3 regions of the Duganella caerulea genome follow, and region 1 is predicted to be linked to each of the others. Evidence: predicted binding sites of a transcription regulator. Region 1 holds the regulator's gene; each other region holds the start of a gene.
What was found. The regulator HrcA, encoded in region 1, represses chaperone genes, less so after heat shock. The targets are predictions, from matches to a motif close to TTAGCACTCNNNNNNNNNGAGTGCTAA.
Positions count from the first base shown of each region.

Region 2: rpoH (RNA polymerase sigma factor RpoH) is a predicted target of HrcA. The motif match lies at 3,790-3,816, and genes of this name have one in related genera.
Region 3: groES (co-chaperone GroES) is a predicted target of HrcA. The motif match lies at 3,487-3,513, and genes of this name have one in related genera.

Region 1 is NZ_BPWJ01000008.1:264,825-270,554, reverse strand. It holds gene ACUJB0_RS23615 (metallophosphoesterase family protein) at 1-845, opposite strand, end outside; gene ACUJB0_RS23610 (HAD family hydrolase) at 941-1,642, shown strand; gene hrcA (heat-inducible transcriptional repressor HrcA) at 1,711-2,727, shown strand; gene fur (ferric iron uptake transcriptional regulator) at 2,754-3,182, opposite strand; gene ACUJB0_RS23595 (outer membrane protein assembly factor BamE) at 3,450-4,100, shown strand; gene dapB (4-hydroxy-tetrahydrodipicolinate reductase) at 4,117-4,923, shown strand; gene ACUJB0_RS23585 (MotA/TolQ/ExbB proton channel family protein) at 4,923-5,600, shown strand; gene ACUJB0_RS23580 (ExbD/TolR family protein) at 5,610-5,730, shown strand, end outside.
Region 2 is NZ_BPWJ01000003.1:264,184-269,913, forward strand. It holds gene ACUJB0_RS10495 (cytochrome P450 family protein) at 1-356, shown strand, start outside; gene ggt (gamma-glutamyltransferase) at 361-2,121, opposite strand; gene ACUJB0_RS10505 (hypothetical protein) at 2,139-2,639, opposite strand; gene rpoH (RNA polymerase sigma factor RpoH) at 2,809-3,699, opposite strand; gene ftsX (permease-like cell division protein FtsX) at 3,978-4,898, opposite strand; gene ACUJB0_RS10520 (cell division ATP-binding protein FtsE) at 4,895-5,551, opposite strand; gene ftsY (signal recognition particle-docking protein FtsY) at 5,561-5,730, opposite strand, start outside.
Region 3 is NZ_BPWJ01000004.1:215,809-221,538, forward strand. It holds gene ACUJB0_RS13790 (ABC transporter ATP-binding protein) at 1-84, opposite strand, end outside; gene ACUJB0_RS13795 (hypothetical protein) at 81-641, opposite strand; gene ACUJB0_RS13800 (MauE/DoxX family redox-associated membrane protein) at 634-1,152, opposite strand; gene ACUJB0_RS13805 (SDH family Clp fold serine proteinase) at 1,149-2,021, opposite strand; gene ACUJB0_RS13810 (ATP-grasp domain-containing protein) at 2,012-3,016, opposite strand; gene ACUJB0_RS13815 (hypothetical protein) at 3,091-3,279, opposite strand; gene groES (co-chaperone GroES) at 3,598-3,888, shown strand; gene groL (chaperonin GroEL) at 3,937-5,583, shown strand; gene ACUJB0_RS13830 (hypothetical protein) at 5,719-5,730, shown strand, end outside.

The sequences.
Region 1 (5,730 bases):
CAGTCGCGCCCGGCGACCAGCGGGCGCGGATCCAGCAGGCGCCAGTAGCCCTGGCCGCCGCGCTGGCAGTTCTCGTGATTGCCGCGCGCCATGATCCACGGCGCCGCCCGCAGCAGCGCCGCGCCGGGCGCGAAGAAGTCGGCGTTCCAGGCGTCCCAGCCGTAGCCCCACGGACTGCCGGCGCAACCGGCGTCGCCGTCCGGGCAGGCGTTCTCGCGGTAGTGGTAGTCGCCGACGTGGACCACCAGCTCCGGACCCCACGCGGCGGCGGCGGCCGCGATGGCGGCGAACGGATAGTCGGCCGCGCGGTTGCAGGGCTGGTAGCTGTTGGAGTTTTTTTGCAGGCGGCAGCCGGTGTCGCCGATGACCACGATGCGGCGCGGCGCGGCCACCGGCCGCGGCAGTGCGCGGCCCAGCACGCTGGCTTGGGCGTGGCTACCGGCCGGCAGCGGCGCTTCGCAGGTCAGCAGCGGGAAGGCGGCCGGCTTGGAGTCGGCCGGCGCCGACGCCGTGGGGCGCAGCGGCAAGGTGGCGGCCGGCGCGCGCAGCGTCATCGGCAGCGGGCGGCCGTCGACCACGATGTCGGGACAGGCCGGGGCGTCGATCAGCACGCGCGCCACGGCGGCGCCGCCTTCGCCCAGCACCACGAAGGAGGTGAAGGCCGGCGGCTGGCCGACGGTGGCACAGCCGGCCAGCAGCGCGGAGGCCGCGAAGGCTCCGGCCGTCAGGGCTGCGGCCTTCCGGGCGGCTGCGGTCAGGGCGCCGGCCAGCGGCCGCGCCGGGCGGCGGCGGATTGTGGCAAGTGGAGCAACGGTGGCAAGGGCGGCAAGCTTAGTCAAGGGCACGGAATCTCCAGCGGGGCAATCCGGTAATTTACCACGCCCTCGCCGGGCGGCAATCGGTGCGACAATATCGCATCTTTCATTTTCGTTTGCCCGCCATGACGCCACGCCGCCCCCACGCCCTGCTGTTCGACCTGGACGACACCCTGTGGCCGATCGGCCCGGTGATCGCGGCGGCGGAAACCAGCTGGCACGCTTGGCTGGCCGAGCACGCGCCCGAGGTGACCCAGCGCTACTCCATCGAGGCGCTGCGCGCGCGCCGCATGGCCCTGCTGGAACAGCGGCCCGAGCTCGTGGTCGACCTGTACCGGCTGCGCCGGCTGGCGCTGGAGGAAGCCTTCGCCGAGGCCGGCGCCGACGCCGCCCACATCGAGGGCGCCATGCGCCACTTCCACGTGCAACGCAACGCCGTCACGCCGTTCGGCGACGTGCCGGCCGCGCTGGCGGAGCTGCAGGCCATGCTGCGCCTGGGCGTGATCACCAACGGCAACGCCGACCTTGAACTCATCGGCATGCACCACCATTTCGATACTGTGCTGGCCTCGTCGCGCTTCGGCCGCGCCAAGCCCGACCCGTCCATCTTCCTGGCCGCCTGCGAGGCGATGGGCGTGGCGCCGGCCGACGCGGTCTACGTCGGCGACGACCTGCGGCTGGACGTGCAGGGCGCGCAGGGCGCCGGCCTGCGGGCGGTGTGGATGAACCGCCGGGGAGCGCAGCACGAAGCGGGCATCGCGCCGGACGCCACCTGCGCCAGTTTTGATGAACTTCTGGCATGGGTTCGTGCGCAAATGCAGCATTGACGCCACGCCATGGCCCCCGTCCGGCGCGGAGCGTGCATAATAAGCAGAAATACCATCAGTGAATGAACATGCAACTCGATACACGCGCACAAACCTTGCTCAAGGCCCTCGTCGAACGCTACATCGCGGACGGCCAGCCGGTGGGCTCGCGCGCCCTGTCCAAGATCTCCGGACTGGACCTGTCGCCGGCCACCATCCGTAACATCATGGCGGACCTGGAGGAACTGGGCTACGTCGCCAGTCCCCACACCTCGGCCGGCCGGGTGCCGACGCCGCGCGGCTACCGTATCTTTGTCGACACGCTGCTCACCGTGCAGCAGCTCGACGAGCACGCGGTGGAGTCGCGCATGCGGCTGCAGGCGCCGCAGCCGCACAAGATGATTTCCAACGCGGCGCAGATGCTGTCGTCGCTGTCGCAGTTCGCCGGCGTGGTGCTCAGCCCGCGGCGCGAATCGGTGTTCCAGCAGATCGAGTTCCTGCGGCTGGGCGAGAAGCGCATCCTGCTGGTGATCGTCGGCCCGACTGGCGACGTGCAGAACCGGCTGCTGCTGACCGACGTCGACTACAGCCCCGCGCAGCTGGTGCAGTCGGCCAACTACATCAACCAGAACTACGGCGGCCTGGCCTTCGACGAGGTGCACCATCGGCTGCAGACCGAGGTGCGCCAGCTGCGTGACGACATGGGCCGGCTGATGCAGGCGGCGGTGGAGGCGGGCAGCGAGGCGATGGCCGACAGCTCGGACGACATGGTCATCTCGGGCGAGCGCAACCTGCTGTCGGTGAGCGATTTGTCGTCCAACATGACCTCGCTGCGGCAGATGTTCGACATGTTCGAGCAGAAGACCGGCCTGATGCAGCTGCTCGACGTGTCGAGCAAGGCCAGCGGCGTGCAGATCTACATTGGCGGCGAATCAAGCCTGGTGCCGATGGACGAGATGAGCGTGGTGACCGCGCCATACACGGCCAACGGCAAGATCGTCGGCACGCTGGGCGTGATCGGGCCGACGCGCATGGCGTATGAGCGGGTGATACCGATTGTGGATATCACGGCCAAGCTGCTGTCCAACGCGCTCAGCCACAATTAAGCCGGCCCCGTGTTGATCCCCGTGTCTTACGGGCGGTGCGGGCAGGCGGTCTTGGTGCAGTTGCCGTAGATGGCCAGCGCGTGCTCGGCGATCTTGAAGCCGCGCTCCTTGGCCACCACTTGCTGGCGCGTCTCGATTTCCTCATCGAAGAATTCCTCCACCCGGCCGCAATCCAGGCACACCAGATGGTCGTGGTGCGAGCCCTCGTTCAATTCGAAGATGGCCTTGCCGGTCTCGAAGTGATTGCGGTTCAGCAGGCCGGCCTGTTCGAACTGGGTCAGCACCCGGTACACGGTCGCCAGGCCCACGTCCATATTTTCGGCCAACAGGATCTTGTAGACATCCTCGGCGGTCAGGTGGCGCACTTCGCTGTTCTGGAAGATGTCCAGGATTTTGAGGCGTGGCAGCGTGGCTTTGAGGCCGCTGGCCTTCAGATCGGTGGGATTGTTACTCATGGTGGCGACTCTTAATGGTGGTTGGCGATAGCTAGGCGACAGTTTAACGCACTCCGGCCGCCACCGCACCCTGCGCGCCGCGCGGCGCCGCCGGCGTGAAATTTACATTTGCAATGTTTTACAATTAATCTTTATAAAACAAGGACATACTTGCCGTTTTGCTGGATAATGCGGTCTCCCGGAGTGCCCGCGCAGCCCCATGTCGCACCTTGTGCTTTATGATATAGCGTTTTTCGGCACTTCCGCTCGATCAGATTGAGGACAACCATGCGCGTCACCCAGGCTTTATCGCAGTCTTTGTTGCACCGTTTCACCCGCCGCGCCCCGCTGCTGGCCGGCGCCGTTTGCGTCGCGCTGGCCGCGGGCGGCTGCGCGTCCAACACCACGCTGGGCGAGAAATCGACCGAGGTGAAAGAAACCGGCACCACGCTCGACGCCAGCAAGGGCGCGCAGACCACCACCATCACCAAGCTGCAGAAGTTCATGTGGTTCTTCTCGCCGTACCGTCCGGACATCCAGCAGGGTAACTTCGTCTCCGAGGAGATGCTGTCGCAACTGAAGACCGGCATGACGCGCGAGCAGGTGCGCTTCATCTTCGGCACCGCGCTGCTGACCGACCCGTTCCACGCCGACCGCTGGGACTACGCGTTCCGCATGGCCAAGGGCAACGGCGAAATCACCACCAGCCGCGTGATCGTGTTCTTCGACAAGGACGGCAAGGTGGCGCGCTGGGAAGGCGGCAACCTGCCGACCGAAAAAGACTACATCGCCCGCATCGCCGGCCCGGCGCCCAAGGTCAAGAAGGACCTGAGCACGCCGGACGCGCGTCCGGTGTCGAACACCGCGCCGATCCCGGCCGGCGCCGACAACTCCGCCGCCTCGCCGATCGGCGTCACGGTGAGCAACGACAAGAAATAAGCACGAGGACAGACGCATGACAGACCTGAACATCGCCATCGCCGGCGCCGGCGGCCGCATGGGCCGCATCCTGATCGAAGCGGTGCTGGACGCGCCCGACGCCCGCCTGTCCGGCGCGCTGGACCGCGCGGGCTCGGCCAACATCGGCAGCGACGCCGCCGCCTTCCTCGGCAAGCCGGCCGGCGTGCTGGTGGAATCGGACCTGGCCAAGGGCCTGGCCGGCGCGCAGTTCCTGATCGACTTCACCCGCCCCGAGGGCACGCTGGATCATCTGGCGTATTGCGCCGAGCACGGCATCAAGATGGTCATCGGCACCACCGGCTTTGATGAAGCGGGCAAGGCGGCGATCGCCGAAGCGGCCAAGAAGACCGCCATCGTCATGTCGCCCAACTTCAGCGTCGGCGTCAACGTCACGCTCAAGCTGCTGCAGCAGGCCGCCAAGGCGCTGGCGGTCGGCTACGACATCGAAGTGATCGAAGCCCACCACCGCCACAAGGTCGACGCCCCGTCCGGCACCGCGCTGAAGATGGGCGAAGTGCTGGCCGACGCGCTGGGCCGCGACCTCAAGGATTGCGCGGTCTATGCGCGCGAAGGCGTGACCGGCGAGCGCGATCCGTCGTCGATCGGCTTCGCCACCATCCGTGGCGGCGACATCGTCGGCGACCACACCGTGCTGTTCGCCGGCACCGGCGAGCGCATCGAGATCAGCCACAAGTCCAGCAGCCGCGTGACCTACGCGCACGGCTCGCTGCGCGCCTGCCGCTTCCTGGCCGACAAGGCCACCGGCCTGTACGACATGAACGACGTGCTGGCGCTGAACTGATGACGCCCAACCACTTCACCCTGGCCGGCTACTGGGAACAGGGCGACACCATCAGCCACATCGTGGCGCTGGTGTTGCTGGCGATGTCGCTGGTGAGCTGGTTCTTCATTTTGTCCAAGGCCTACGCCGCGCTGCGCATCCGCCGCGGCGCGCCGGCCGTGCAAGCGTTCTGGGAGGCGCCGTCGATGCAGGACGGCGTGGCCGCGCTGACCCTGGCCGATCCCGAGCAGGTGTTCCTGCCGCTGGCGCAGCAAGGCGCGGCGCAGCTCAAGACCGGCGGCCGCGCGTCGCTGGGCGGCGAAATGGGCCATGCCGCGCAGGTCACCCGCGTGCTGCGGGTGGCGATCCAGAATTCCACCAACCGCCTCGAAGGCGGCCTGACGCTGCTGGCCTCGATCGGCGCCACCGCGCCCTTCGTCGGGCTGCTGGGCACGGTGTGGGGCATCTACCACGCGCTGGCCAATGTCTCGGCCAGCGGCACGGTGCAGATCGACAAAGTGGCCGGCCCGGTGGGCGAGGCGCTGATCATGACCGCCATCGGCCTGACGGTGGCCATCCCGGCGGTGCTGGCGTATAACGGCTTCAACCGCGTCAACCGGCTGACCCTGGCCGAGCTGGACGCCTTCGCGCACGACCTGCACGCCTACCTGACCACGGGCGAGCGTGCGGCCAAGTAAGGAGGACGCATGAGCTTTGGTGCATTCAACCACCACCGCAATCCGGGGCCGATGGCCGATATCAACGTCACGCCGATGGTGGATGTGATGCTGGTGCTGCTGGTGATCTTCATCCTCAGCGCGCCGATGT
Region 2 (5,730 bases), on a different contig from region 1:
AACGCAGCGGCGCGGAGGATGCGGCCATGCTGGTGCGGGCGGTCAGCCGCTTCGATCCGCCGATCCAGAACACGCGCCGCTTCGTGGCGCGCGATTGCGAGATCGGCGGGACGCCTTTAGTGGCGGGGCAAACGGTGTTGCTGGTGCTGGCCGCCGCCAACCGCGATCCGCGCGGCGAGGGACGCGAGTTCGGCTTCGGCCATGGTGTGCATGCCTGTCCAGGCCAGGCGTTGGCCTGCGCCTTCGCCACCGGCGCGATCGAGGCCTTGATGGCGAACGCGCACCCGGATGTGCTGCGGACGCTGAACTGGAGCTATCGCCGCTCGCCCAACGCCCGCATACCGCTCTTCAATTGAGTGCCTAGTGCGCCGACTTCTGCACCAGCGCGCTGCCGGCGCCGTGGCGGTGGCCTTCGCTGACGGCGGTGACGGTGCCGTCCGGGTTGAACACCAGCGCGTTGGCGGCGCCGATTTCTTCCGGCTTGTTCCAGTGCTGGCCTTTCTTCTCCAGCGCCACGGCCTGCGCGGTGCCGGCGAAGCCCGGCTCGACGTCGGTCGCCGGGCCGTTGCGCTCGGACAAGCGCGGCGCGTTCAGCGCGTCCGGCATGCTCATGCCCAGGTCGACGTAGTTGAAGATGGTCTGCAGCACGGTGGTGATGATGGTCGCGCCGCCGGGGCTGCCGATCGAGAACGCCGGCTTGCCGTTCTTGAACGCCAAGGTCGGCGACATGCTGCTGCGCGGACGCTTGCCCGCTTCCGGCACGTTGGGCGCCGGGCCGGAGAAGTCGAAGTCGGTCATCTCGTTATTCAGCAGGAAGCCGTAGCCCGGCACCACGATGCCGCTGCCGCCCCATGATTCGATGGTGTAGGTGTAGGCGACGATGTTGCCGTCCTTGTCCGACACGGTCAGGTGGGTGGTGTGCGCGCCCTCGGCCAGCAGCTTGTTGGCGTTGGGGCGCAGCGGCACGCTCGGGTCGTTCTGGAATGGATACGGATCGCCGGCCGGTGCCTGCACGCTGGCCTGGTCCGGGTTGATCAGCTCGCGGCGGCGGGCGGCGTAGTCCTTGCTCAGCAGGCCGGCCACCGGCGCTTCGACGTACTCGGGATCGGCCAGGTAGGCGTTGCGGTCGGCGAAGGCCAGGCGGCTCGCTTCCAGATACAGGTGTTCGGCCTTGTCCTTCGGCATGGCCTTGAGGTCGTAGCCTTCCAGGATGTTGAGCGCCTCGGCGATGGCGATGCCGCCGCTGCTCGGCAGCGGCATGCCGTACAGGTCGTAGCCCCGGTAGGTGCTGTGCACCGGCTGGCGCAGGCGCGCCTCGTAGTTGGCCAGGTCGGCCATCGTCATCTGGCCGGCGCGCACGTGCACGCCGCTGGCGACCTTGGGCTGGTTGACCGCGTCGACCACTGCGCGACCGATCTTGCCTTCATAGAAAACCTTGACGCCGCCGGCCGCCAGTTCGCGGTAGGCCTTGGCCATGCCGGGGTTGCGCAGGGTGCTGCCGGGCTGGATGGCCTTGCCGTTGCGCAGGTAGAGCGCGGCGGTGTCGGGGAACATGCTGAACTTGGCCTGGCTTTCCTCGACCAGGCGCGAGAAGTTGGCGTTGACGGGGAAGCCCTCGGTGGCCACGGCGATGGCCGGCGCCAGCACCTGCTTGAAGGACATCGAACCGTAGCGGTCCAGCGCCTCGTGCCAGCCGCGCACGGTGCCAGGCACGCCGACCGACATGCCGCTGGCGACCACGGTGTCGAAGTCCATTTCCCTGCCGTCCTGCAGGAACACGCGCGGCGTGAAGCTGGCCGGCGCGGTTTCGCGGTGGTCGATGGTGATCACGCGCTTGTCCTTGGCCAGGTAGATGACCATGAAGCCGCCGCCGCCGATGCCGCAGCTGAACGGGTCGGTCACGCCCAGGGTGGCGGCCGCGGCGACGGCGGCGTCGACCGCGTTGCCGCCCTGGTTGAGGATGGCCAGCGCGGCCTTGGACGCCGGCTCGCTGATGGTGGCGACCGCGCCGCCGCTGCCGGTGGCGACCGGGGTCTTGGCCCAGGCCGCCGGTGGCAGGATCAGCGTGAGGATGATGGTGGAAACGAGAACGGTGCGGGCGGGGCGGCGGGGCTGGGTCATGGGGCGCGGGGTCCGGGTTAGGATGAGGGGGCGTTGCTCACCCTCAAGCTTACCCGATAATCCGGCGTGGCTTCATTCTTGGCGGGGACCGCCTGCGGTTCGACGCCGGTCAGTGTGAAGGTCAGGCCGTTTTGCGTGACGCTGGGACGGGCGTTGGGCATGCTGTCGGACAGCACGAAGTTGCTGGTGGTGCCGTCGGCGGTGGTCAGCGCGAAGCTGTAGCTGATGTAGCCGGCCCAGACGCACACCGCGCCGATGCGGCAGCGGCTGTCGTTGACGCGCTCGAGCTTGAGGCTGGGCGCGCCGGCGGTGGTGCCGGTGGCGCCGCTGATGCCGGGCGCGGCGGCCGGGGCGATGGCCACGCTGGCGCCCTGCGTCAGCACATAGGTCTGGGCGAACGGCTGCGGCGCGGGGGCGGGGCGGCCGACTGCGGACGCGGAGCCGCAGGCGTGCAGCATGGCCAGCACGGCCGCCAGCAGCGGCAGGATGATCAACTGCCTGGTGAATGTGGAGTTCATGGGATCCTCTTCCTTCGATGGAGAAGGCAAGCTTAGCAAAAAGATCACGCTCCCGGCGCACGAACCGCCGCTTTACAGCGCTGGGTCAAACCCGGTGCGGTGGCGACGTAAAAAAAGCCGCGCGGCGTGGACCGGGCGGCTTCTTCGGTGCCGCGCGCGGCGGCCAGGCTTACACGTAGGCGGCCAGCGCGCCCTTCATTTTCTTCAGCGCGGCCACTTCGATCTGGCGGATGCGCTCGGCCGAGACGCCGAATTCCTCGGCCAGCGTGTGCAAGGTGGCGCCGGAGCCGTCGTCGTTGGCCAGCCAGCGGCTTTCCACGATGCGGCGCGAGCGGGCGTCCAGCTTGCCCAGCGCTTCCTCCAGCCCTTCCGACTGCAGGCGGGTCACCTGTTCGGCTTCCAGCACGCGGGTCGGCTCGCTGGCCTCGGACGACAGGTAGGCGATCGGCGCGAATTTGTCGTCCTCGTCGTCGTTGGGCGATTCCAGCGCGATGTCGCGCCCGCTCAGGCGGGTTTCCATCTCGATCACTTCCTCGCGCTTGACGTCCAGCATCTTGGCCAGGCTGTCGATCTGGGTCGGCGTCATCGCGTCCAGGCCGGTCTTGTGGCTGCGCAGGTTGAAGAACAGCTTGCGCTGGGCCTTGGTGGTGGCCACTTTGACCAGGCGCCAGTTCTTCAGGATGTACTCGTGCATCTCGGCCTTGATCCAGTGCATCGCGTACGACACCAGGCGCACGCCCTGGTCCGGGTCGAAGCGCTTGACCGCCTTCATCAGGCCGATATTGCCTTCCTGGATCAGGTCGGCGTGCGGCAGGCCGTAGCCCAGGTAGCCGCGCGCGATCGACACCACCAGGCGCAGGTGCGACAGCACCAGCTCCTGGGCGGCGCCCAGGTCGTTCTTTTCCTTGAGGCGCTTGGCCAGCGAGATTTCATCGTCGTGCGTCAGCATCGGCAGGCGGTTGACGGCCGAAATATAGGCGTCCAGGTTGCCCAGGTTGCCTGTGAACCCGAGTCCCAGGGCGCGATTGGTGGCGGGGACCAATGCAGTCGGTGCGGACATAGTCATGTTCATTCCTTCGCTCGATGATGTTGCTTGTTCTTAACGATTCTGGGTTCTGTAGAGAACTGTTTTCTCTTCAGTCCACGTATATTAGCACTCTCCTTCGTTGAGTGCCAATCATCGCTTATCAATCGCTTTGATAGTAAAAATACTATGACGTTTTTAAGCATCATGGCATCTGATTAATGAAGCATGCGCGGTGGAGCTTAGGCCGGGCTTAATGCTAATCGGCGGGGGCTGGCCTTTCCGTGCGGGGGCGCACGGAAAGGGACCAGGGATTAGTTGAGGCGGGACAGGTGGCGCTGCACGGACAGCAGCGCGCCGATGAGGCCGAGGCCGGCCGACAGGGCCAGCAGACCGGCCATGGCCAGCGGCGGCAGCGGCGCCAGCTGGAACTCGGAGGCGTACAGGCGGGCGAATTCGGCGATCGCCACGTTCAGCGGGCGCAGCGCCAGCGACACGGCGCCCAGCGCCACGCCGCCCGCGCACAGGCCCAGCAGCGCGCCGGTGTAGTAGAACGGGCGGTGGATGAAGCTGTCGGTGGCGCCGATCAGCTTGGACACCAGGATTTCCTCGCGCTGGGTCATCACCTGCAGGCGGATGGTGTTGAAGATCACCGCCACCACCACCGTGCCTAAGGTGGCGGCCAGCAGCAGCAGCGCCAGGCGCAGCACGTTGAGCAGCGCGGCCAGGCGCTTGACCCAGGCAGAGTCGACCTGCACCGTGTCGACGCCCGGCAGGGCGCGGATCTGCTCGGCCAGCTGGTCGACGTCGCCGCCGGCCTGGGCGTTGCGGAAGGCGTCCAGCTTGAGCACGTAGCTGTCGGGCAGCGGGTTCTCGCCCAGCGTGGTCAGCACGTCGGCCAGGCCGCTCTTGTCCTTCAGTTGCTCGAGCGCCTTTTCGCGCGGGGTGAAGACGATCTTGGCCTGTTTGTCGCGCACCGTCTGGCGCAGCGACACGGCCAGTCCTTCGGCCTGCTCGCGCGGGGTGTCCTGCTTGAGGAAGATGCTGATCTCTGGATCGACCGACAGTTGCTCGGACATGGGGCGCACGTTGTCGAGCAGGGTGACGCCGGTGAACGGCAGCGCCAGCGCGATCGCCACCACTAATATATTGAACAAAAAGCCGCCGGGCGAGCGGCGCAGGTGCACCAGGGCCGCGGCCAGGGCGTAGCGGTGTTGCCGGAACCAGAGCGTCATGCCGCCACCTCCAGCTGGCCATGCTTGAGATGGATGACGCGCGCGGCGGCGTCCAGCATCTGTTCGTCATGGCTGGAGATCAGGCAGGTCACGCCGACCGAGTGGAAGGCCTTGAGCGCGTCCAGCACCTTGTTGGCGCTGGCGCGGTCCAGGTTGGCGGTGGGTTCGTCGGCCAGGATCACCTGCGGGCGGTTGACGATGGCGCGCGCGATCGACACGCGCTGCTGCTCGCCGCCGGACAGGGCCAGCGGCTGGGCGTCGGCGCGCTCCAGCAGGCCCACCTTGTCGAGGGCGGCGCGGGCGCGCTGCTCGGCCTGGGCGCGCGAGGCGCCGGTCACCAGCAGCGGCAGCATGACGTTGGCCAGGATGGAGCGGTCGGTCAGCAGCCGCTGCGCCTGGAAGATCAGGCCCAGGTTGCGCCGCAAGAACGGCACGGCGGCCGGCTTGATGCGGGCGATGTCCTGGCCGTTGACGATCACCTGGCCGGCGCTGGGGCGCTCGACCGCGGCGATCATTTTCAGCAGGGTGGACTTGCCGGCGCCCGAGGGGCCGGCCAGGAACACCAGTTCGCCCTTGGCGACCGTGAACGAGACGTCGCGCAGCGCCGTCGCGTCGGGGGTGTATTGTTTCGAGACGTTGCGGAATTCGATCATGGCGGGCGCTTATCCCAGCAGGGCTTCAACAAACTCGGCGGCCACGAAGGGCTGCAGGTCCTCGATCTTCTCGCCGATGCCGATGAAGTACACCGGCACCGGGCGCACGCGGGCGATGGCGGCCAGCACGCCGCCCTTGGCTGTGCCGTCGAGCTTGGTGATCACGAGGCCGGTCAGCT
Region 3 (5,730 bases), on a different contig from region 1:
GCCCATGAAGAACACCGCCGCGCCGACCTGGCGTCGCACCGGATAGATCAGGCGCAGCCGCTCGAGATGTGGCTCGAAGTTCATGGCGCGCCCTCCGCTGCGGTGGTCTCGGCGCTCTCGGCGAGCTGGGCGCGCAAGTCCAGCCAGTTGTCGTCGCCGATCATGCCGGCCGCTTCCAGCACGCCTTCGTGATTGACCATCATGTAGGCCGGCGAAGCCAGCGTGGGATTGAGCAGCCGGTAATCGCGCATCGTCAGCCGCAACGCCCGCGTCAGCGGGAAGCCGCGCAGGAACTGGCGCAGGCGCCAGCCCGGCTCGTGGCTGACGATCCATATGTCCAGCCCCGCCTGCTCGGCCGGCTCCAGCATACTGCCGATCTCGGCCAGCTTGGTCTTGCACTTGGGGCATTTGCTCGACAAGAACAGCAGCGCCGACGCCTGCCCTTCGGCGCCCAGGCGATGCACCACGCCGCCCTGCAATGCGCGCGCTTGCACCTGCGGCAATGGCGCGCCGGGCGGCAGCTCCTCGGGTGTCTCGCGCTCGCGCCGCGTGGTGTGCAGCACCGACAGCGTCAGCTTGATGTTGAGCGCCAGGCCAAGGGCCAGCAGCGCCAGCGTCAGGTAGAGAATCTGGCTATCCATCGCTTGGGCTCAGTAAGTGGACGATCTCATGGAAGTGCACGGCGATCACGCAGGTCAGACAACCCAGCGACGCCGCCAGCACCGCGACGTGCCACGGCGGCGCGAGCCCGGCCGGCAGCGCCAGGCCGGCGCCGATGGCCACCATCACCAGCACATTACGCAGCAGGTCCAGGCCGGACAGCGAGCGCTCGGCCTCGCCGAAGCAGCCGCAGCGGACCACGCTCTGCGTGTAGAACTTGTAGCCGACCAGCGCCGTGAACACGCCCAGCATCAGCAGCGCGGAGAGCAAGCCAATGCGCGCCAGGCCGCCGAGCAGCAGCGCGGCCACCGCCAGTTCCGCCGCCACCACCGCCGGCGCCGCCAGCGCGCGCAGCGCCGGGCCCATGCCGAACAGGCTGGCCAGGTTGTCGCGGAAGCCGGCCAGGTCGCGCAGTTTGGCCGTGGCGGCGGCCAGCATCAGCAGCGCGACGAAGTAGCGCAGTATCTCGCCGAGAAATTGGCCGGTGCTCATCGCGGGTAGCGCTCCACGTTCCACGACGGCGCCAGGCCGCCCGGATGCCGGCGGCGTTCGCTGGAGCCGTAACGTGTGGCGAACAGCGCGTCGCACCACGGCGCGTCCTCGCTGGCGCGCTGGCCGCCGCCGATGTGGCCTTGCAGCAGCCGCGAGATTTCCCACGCCGGCCGTTCGACCGCCGCGTCGCCGCGCACGCGCAGGCCCAGCGCCGCCATCTCCTCGCGCGTGATCGCGTAGTTGTGCGAGTGATAGCCGGTCATCAGCTGGTCGACCAGGCGGCTGCGGACCGTCGCGTCTTCGCCGGGCAAATGGAAGGCCAGCAGTTGCTCGCCGATCTGCTTCTGCTCCAGCGTGCTCCGATAGAAGGCGCCCAGGCTGGCCGGGAACACGCTGCCGCCCAACAGCGCCAGCGCCTGCTGCCGCGCCTCGTCGGCCGGCACGCCGAACCATTGCTGCGCCATGTCGCCGAGGCATTGGATGTCGAGGCCCGAGAACGCCGTGCCGTCGGCGCCGTTGAGCAGCGGATCGATGGGCGAGAACAGCGCCAGCGGGCCGGCGATAATCTCGTCGCCGCACAAGGTCAGCAGCGTGGCGGCCGATTCGCAATGGTAGGGAACGATGAAGCACAGCTGGTCCGCTTGCGCGCGCAGCAACAGCGCGATGCGGCGCGCGGCCTGCACCACGCCGCCGCGTCCGTGCAGCACCACGTCCAGCCGCCGCGCGGGGGCCAGGTCGCGGCATTGTTCGTACAGCGCCGGCAGCAGTTCCATCTCCAGCTGGGACGCGGCCAGCACCAGCACGCGGCTGTCGCGCACGGCCTCCAGCTCGCGGATGTGGCCGGCGAGCGCGATGTGCTCTAGTGGCATAGCGCGCCCTCCACCAGCGTGTCGGCCATGGCGTCGATCATCCTGAACTCCGGTATCAATTGTTCGATATACAGGAACTGGCCCGCCGGGTTATTTTCCAGGAACACCACCTCTCCGGCTGGCGTGACGATCAGGTCCAGCGCGCCGTAGTTCAGGTCGTAGCTGCGCACGAAGTCCACACAGCGCCGCCGCAGTTCGTCGGGCAGCTGCGTCGCCTCGTAGCGGATCGGCGCCGACATGTCGCGCGAGTCGACGGCGGTGCGGGCGTCGTCCTGGCTGTGGATTTTGGCGGCGAACACCCGCTCGCCGATCACCGTCACCCGCAGTTCGTATTGCTTGGGGATGTAGCGCTGGAAGTGGCAATGCAACTGGCTGACCGCCTCGACGTTGCGCAGCATGTCGTCGTCAACGATGGTGGTGCAGAGCCCGCCGTTACTGCGCTGCTCAGGCTCCAGCTCGCCGCCGGCCAGCATCGGGTCCGACAATGACTTGAAGATCATGTCGCCGGCCAGGCCGTCCTTGAAGGCCAGCACCTCATCCGGCGCATTGGTGGTCAGCGAGTCCGGCACCAGGAAGCCCATGCGGGCTGCGCGCTTGAGCTGCTCGCCCTTCCATTGCGCGCCGCGCAGCGCCAGCGGGTGGCTCATCCAGTAACAGTCCAGCGTGTAGAGCAGGCTGAACAAGGCATGCTCCGCCTCCTGCCTGGCGTAGGCCAGCTCCTGCGGCGCCAGCTCATCGCTGAGGAAGGTGAATTCGCCCGGCTTGCGCAGCCAGACCGCGCCCACCTCGGCCAGGTCGAGCCAGTGCTCCTCGCTGCGGCGGCGTATCTTGTTGTGCAGCGCGCCGCCGGCGTGCCGCTGGCTGGTCTGGAAGTCGCGCGGGAAGTGGTCCAGGTCCAGCCGGAACACGCCGTGCCCGCCGGCCGCGAGCCTGGTGGCGACCAGGTCGGCGTGCAAATCCTGGCTGTGGGTGACAATTAAAATCGTCTTGCTCATCTCGTACTCCGCAACTGCGCGAAAAACAAAAAAGCCTTGCTGGCGCAGCAAGGCTTTCGTTGACGGGCCGGTACTTAGCAGTACAGGCCTTTGTCGTTGCGGTGATAGATGGCGTCGTACTCGCGATAGTTGTCGAAGTCGACCGGGCCAGTGCAGCCTGCCACGGCGACGCCGTCGCGGACTTTCCATTGCTCTGCAGGTTTGTTCTCCTGTTTCGCAGCCAGCTTGAATGCGAACAGTTTTGCCTCTTTTTGATCTGCCATTTCCATAGTCCTTAAAAAAGAAATATTGAAAAATCTCACACAGTCTCTATTTGCAGCGTTGCAATGTTAGGAGCTTGTATAGACGTTGTCAACTTCTATACACAATATGTAAACATTACTTTTTAGGGACGTATCAACATTATTTTTGTGCTTATTTGTGCACGCGCAAGTGATGCGTCTTGAAATACAGCAGTGTCGTCCCTATAATTGGCACTCGTTCCAAGGGAGTGCTAACAGCGCTCTCGGCCAAACTTTCCGCCGCAGCAAGCTTATTGGTGTGGCAACAAACTGTTCCATTGTTAATTTAAGGAGTTTTGTATGAACCTTCGCCCTTTGAACGATCGCGTAATCGTCAAACGCCTCGACCAGGAAACCAAAACTGCGTCCGGCCTGATCATCCCTGATGCGGCTGCTGAAAAACCGGATCAAGGCGAAGTGCTCGCCGTCGGCAATGGCAAGATTCTGGAAGATGGCAAAGTCCGTCCGCTGGACGTCAAAGTAGGCGACCGCGTCCTGTTCGGCAAATACGCCGGCCAGACCGTCAAGGTCGACGGCCAGGAGCTGATGGTCATGCGCGAAGAAGACATCATGGCAATCGTCGTCAAGTAATTGACCCGCACGTTTGCACTAGTACTCACCTAATTCTGGAGAAACAACATGGCAGCTAAAGAAGTAATTTTCGGCGACGCAGCGCGCGCCAAGATGGTTGAAGGCGTCAACGTCCTGGCCAACGCAGTCAAAGTCACCCTGGGCCCTAAAGGCCGCAACGTTGTGCTGGAGCGCTCCTTCGGCGCCCCGACCGTCACCAAGGACGGCGTATCGGTCGCCAAGGAAGTCGAGCTGAAAGACAAGCTGCAAAACATGGGCGCGCAAATGGTCAAGGAAGTCGCTTCCCGCACCAGCGACAACGCCGGCGACGGCACCACCACCGCGACCGTGCTGGCACAAGCCATCGTCCGCGAAGGCATGAAGTTCGTTGCCGCCGGCATGAACCCAATGGACCTGAAGCGCGGCATCGACAAGGCAGTGGCTGCCACCGTCGAGCAGATCGCCATCATCGCCCGTCCATGCACCACCACCAAGGAAATCGCCCAGGTTGGTTCGATCTCCGCCAACTCGGATTCGTCGATCGGCGACCGCATCGCTGAAGCGATGGAAAAAGTCGGCAAGGAAGGCGTCATCACCGTGGAAGACGGCAAGTCGCTGAACGACGAGCTGGACATCGTTGAAGGTATGCAGTTCGACCGCGGTTACCTGTCGCCATACTTCATCAACAACCAAGAGAAGCAAGTCGCCATCCTGGACAATCCATTCGTCCTGCTGTGCGACAAGAAGATCTCGAACATCCGCGACCTGCTGCCGGTACTGGAACAAGTCGCCAAGGCTGGCCGTCCACTGCTGATCATCGCAGAAGACATCGAAGGCGAAGCACTGGCCACCCTGGTTGTGAACAACATCCGCGGCATCCTGAAAACCTGCGCAGTCAAGGCCCCAGGCTTCGGCGACCGTCGCAAGGCCATGCTGGAAGACATCGCGATCCTGACCGGCGGTCAAGTGGTTGCTGAAGAAGTCGGCATGACCCTGGAAAAAATCACCCTGGAAGAACTGGGCCAGGCCAAGCGTATCGAAGTCGGCAAGGAAAACACCATCGTCATCGACGGTGCTGGCCGCGCTGAAGGCATCGAAGGCCGCGTCAAGCAAATCCGCGTGCAGATCGAAGAAGCGACCTCGGACTACGACCGTGAAAAACTGCAAGAGCGCGTGGCCAAGCTGGCCGGCGGCGTTGCAGTGATCAAGGTTGGCGCAGCCACCGAAGTCGAAATGAAAGAGAAGAAAGCCCGCGTTGAAGATGCACTGCACGCTACCCGCGCTGCCGTGGAAGAAGGCATCGTGCCAGGCGGCGGCGTAGCCCTGCTGCGCGCTCGTGCCGCTCTGAGCATCAAAGGCGACAATCCTGACCAGGAAGCTGGCATCAAGATCGTTCTGCGCGCGATGGAAGAGCCACTGCGCATGATCGTGCAAAACGCCGGCGAAGAAGCTTCGGTGGTGGTTGCTGCGGTTCTGGCCGGCAAAGGTAACTACGGTTACAACGCCGCCAACGGCACCTACGGCGACATGGTTGAAATGGGCGTTCTGGACCCAGCCAAAGTCACCCGTTCGGCACTGCAAAACGCAGCTTCGATCGCTGGCCTGATGCTGACCACCGACTGCATGATCGCTGAAGTCACCGAAGACAAACCAGCCGGTGGCATGGGCGGTATGGGTGGCATGGGCGGCATGGGTGGCATGGACGGCATGATGTAATTGCCGGCATAAGCCTCTCTGTACAGGAAAGCCAGCCTCTTCGGAGGCTGGCTTTTTTATTTGACTATTGAGTGAACTTACAGCGGTCGCCTGGGTCTACAATAAAGTAGCCGATAGAATCCTCGGGAGCAGACAATGTCCATAACA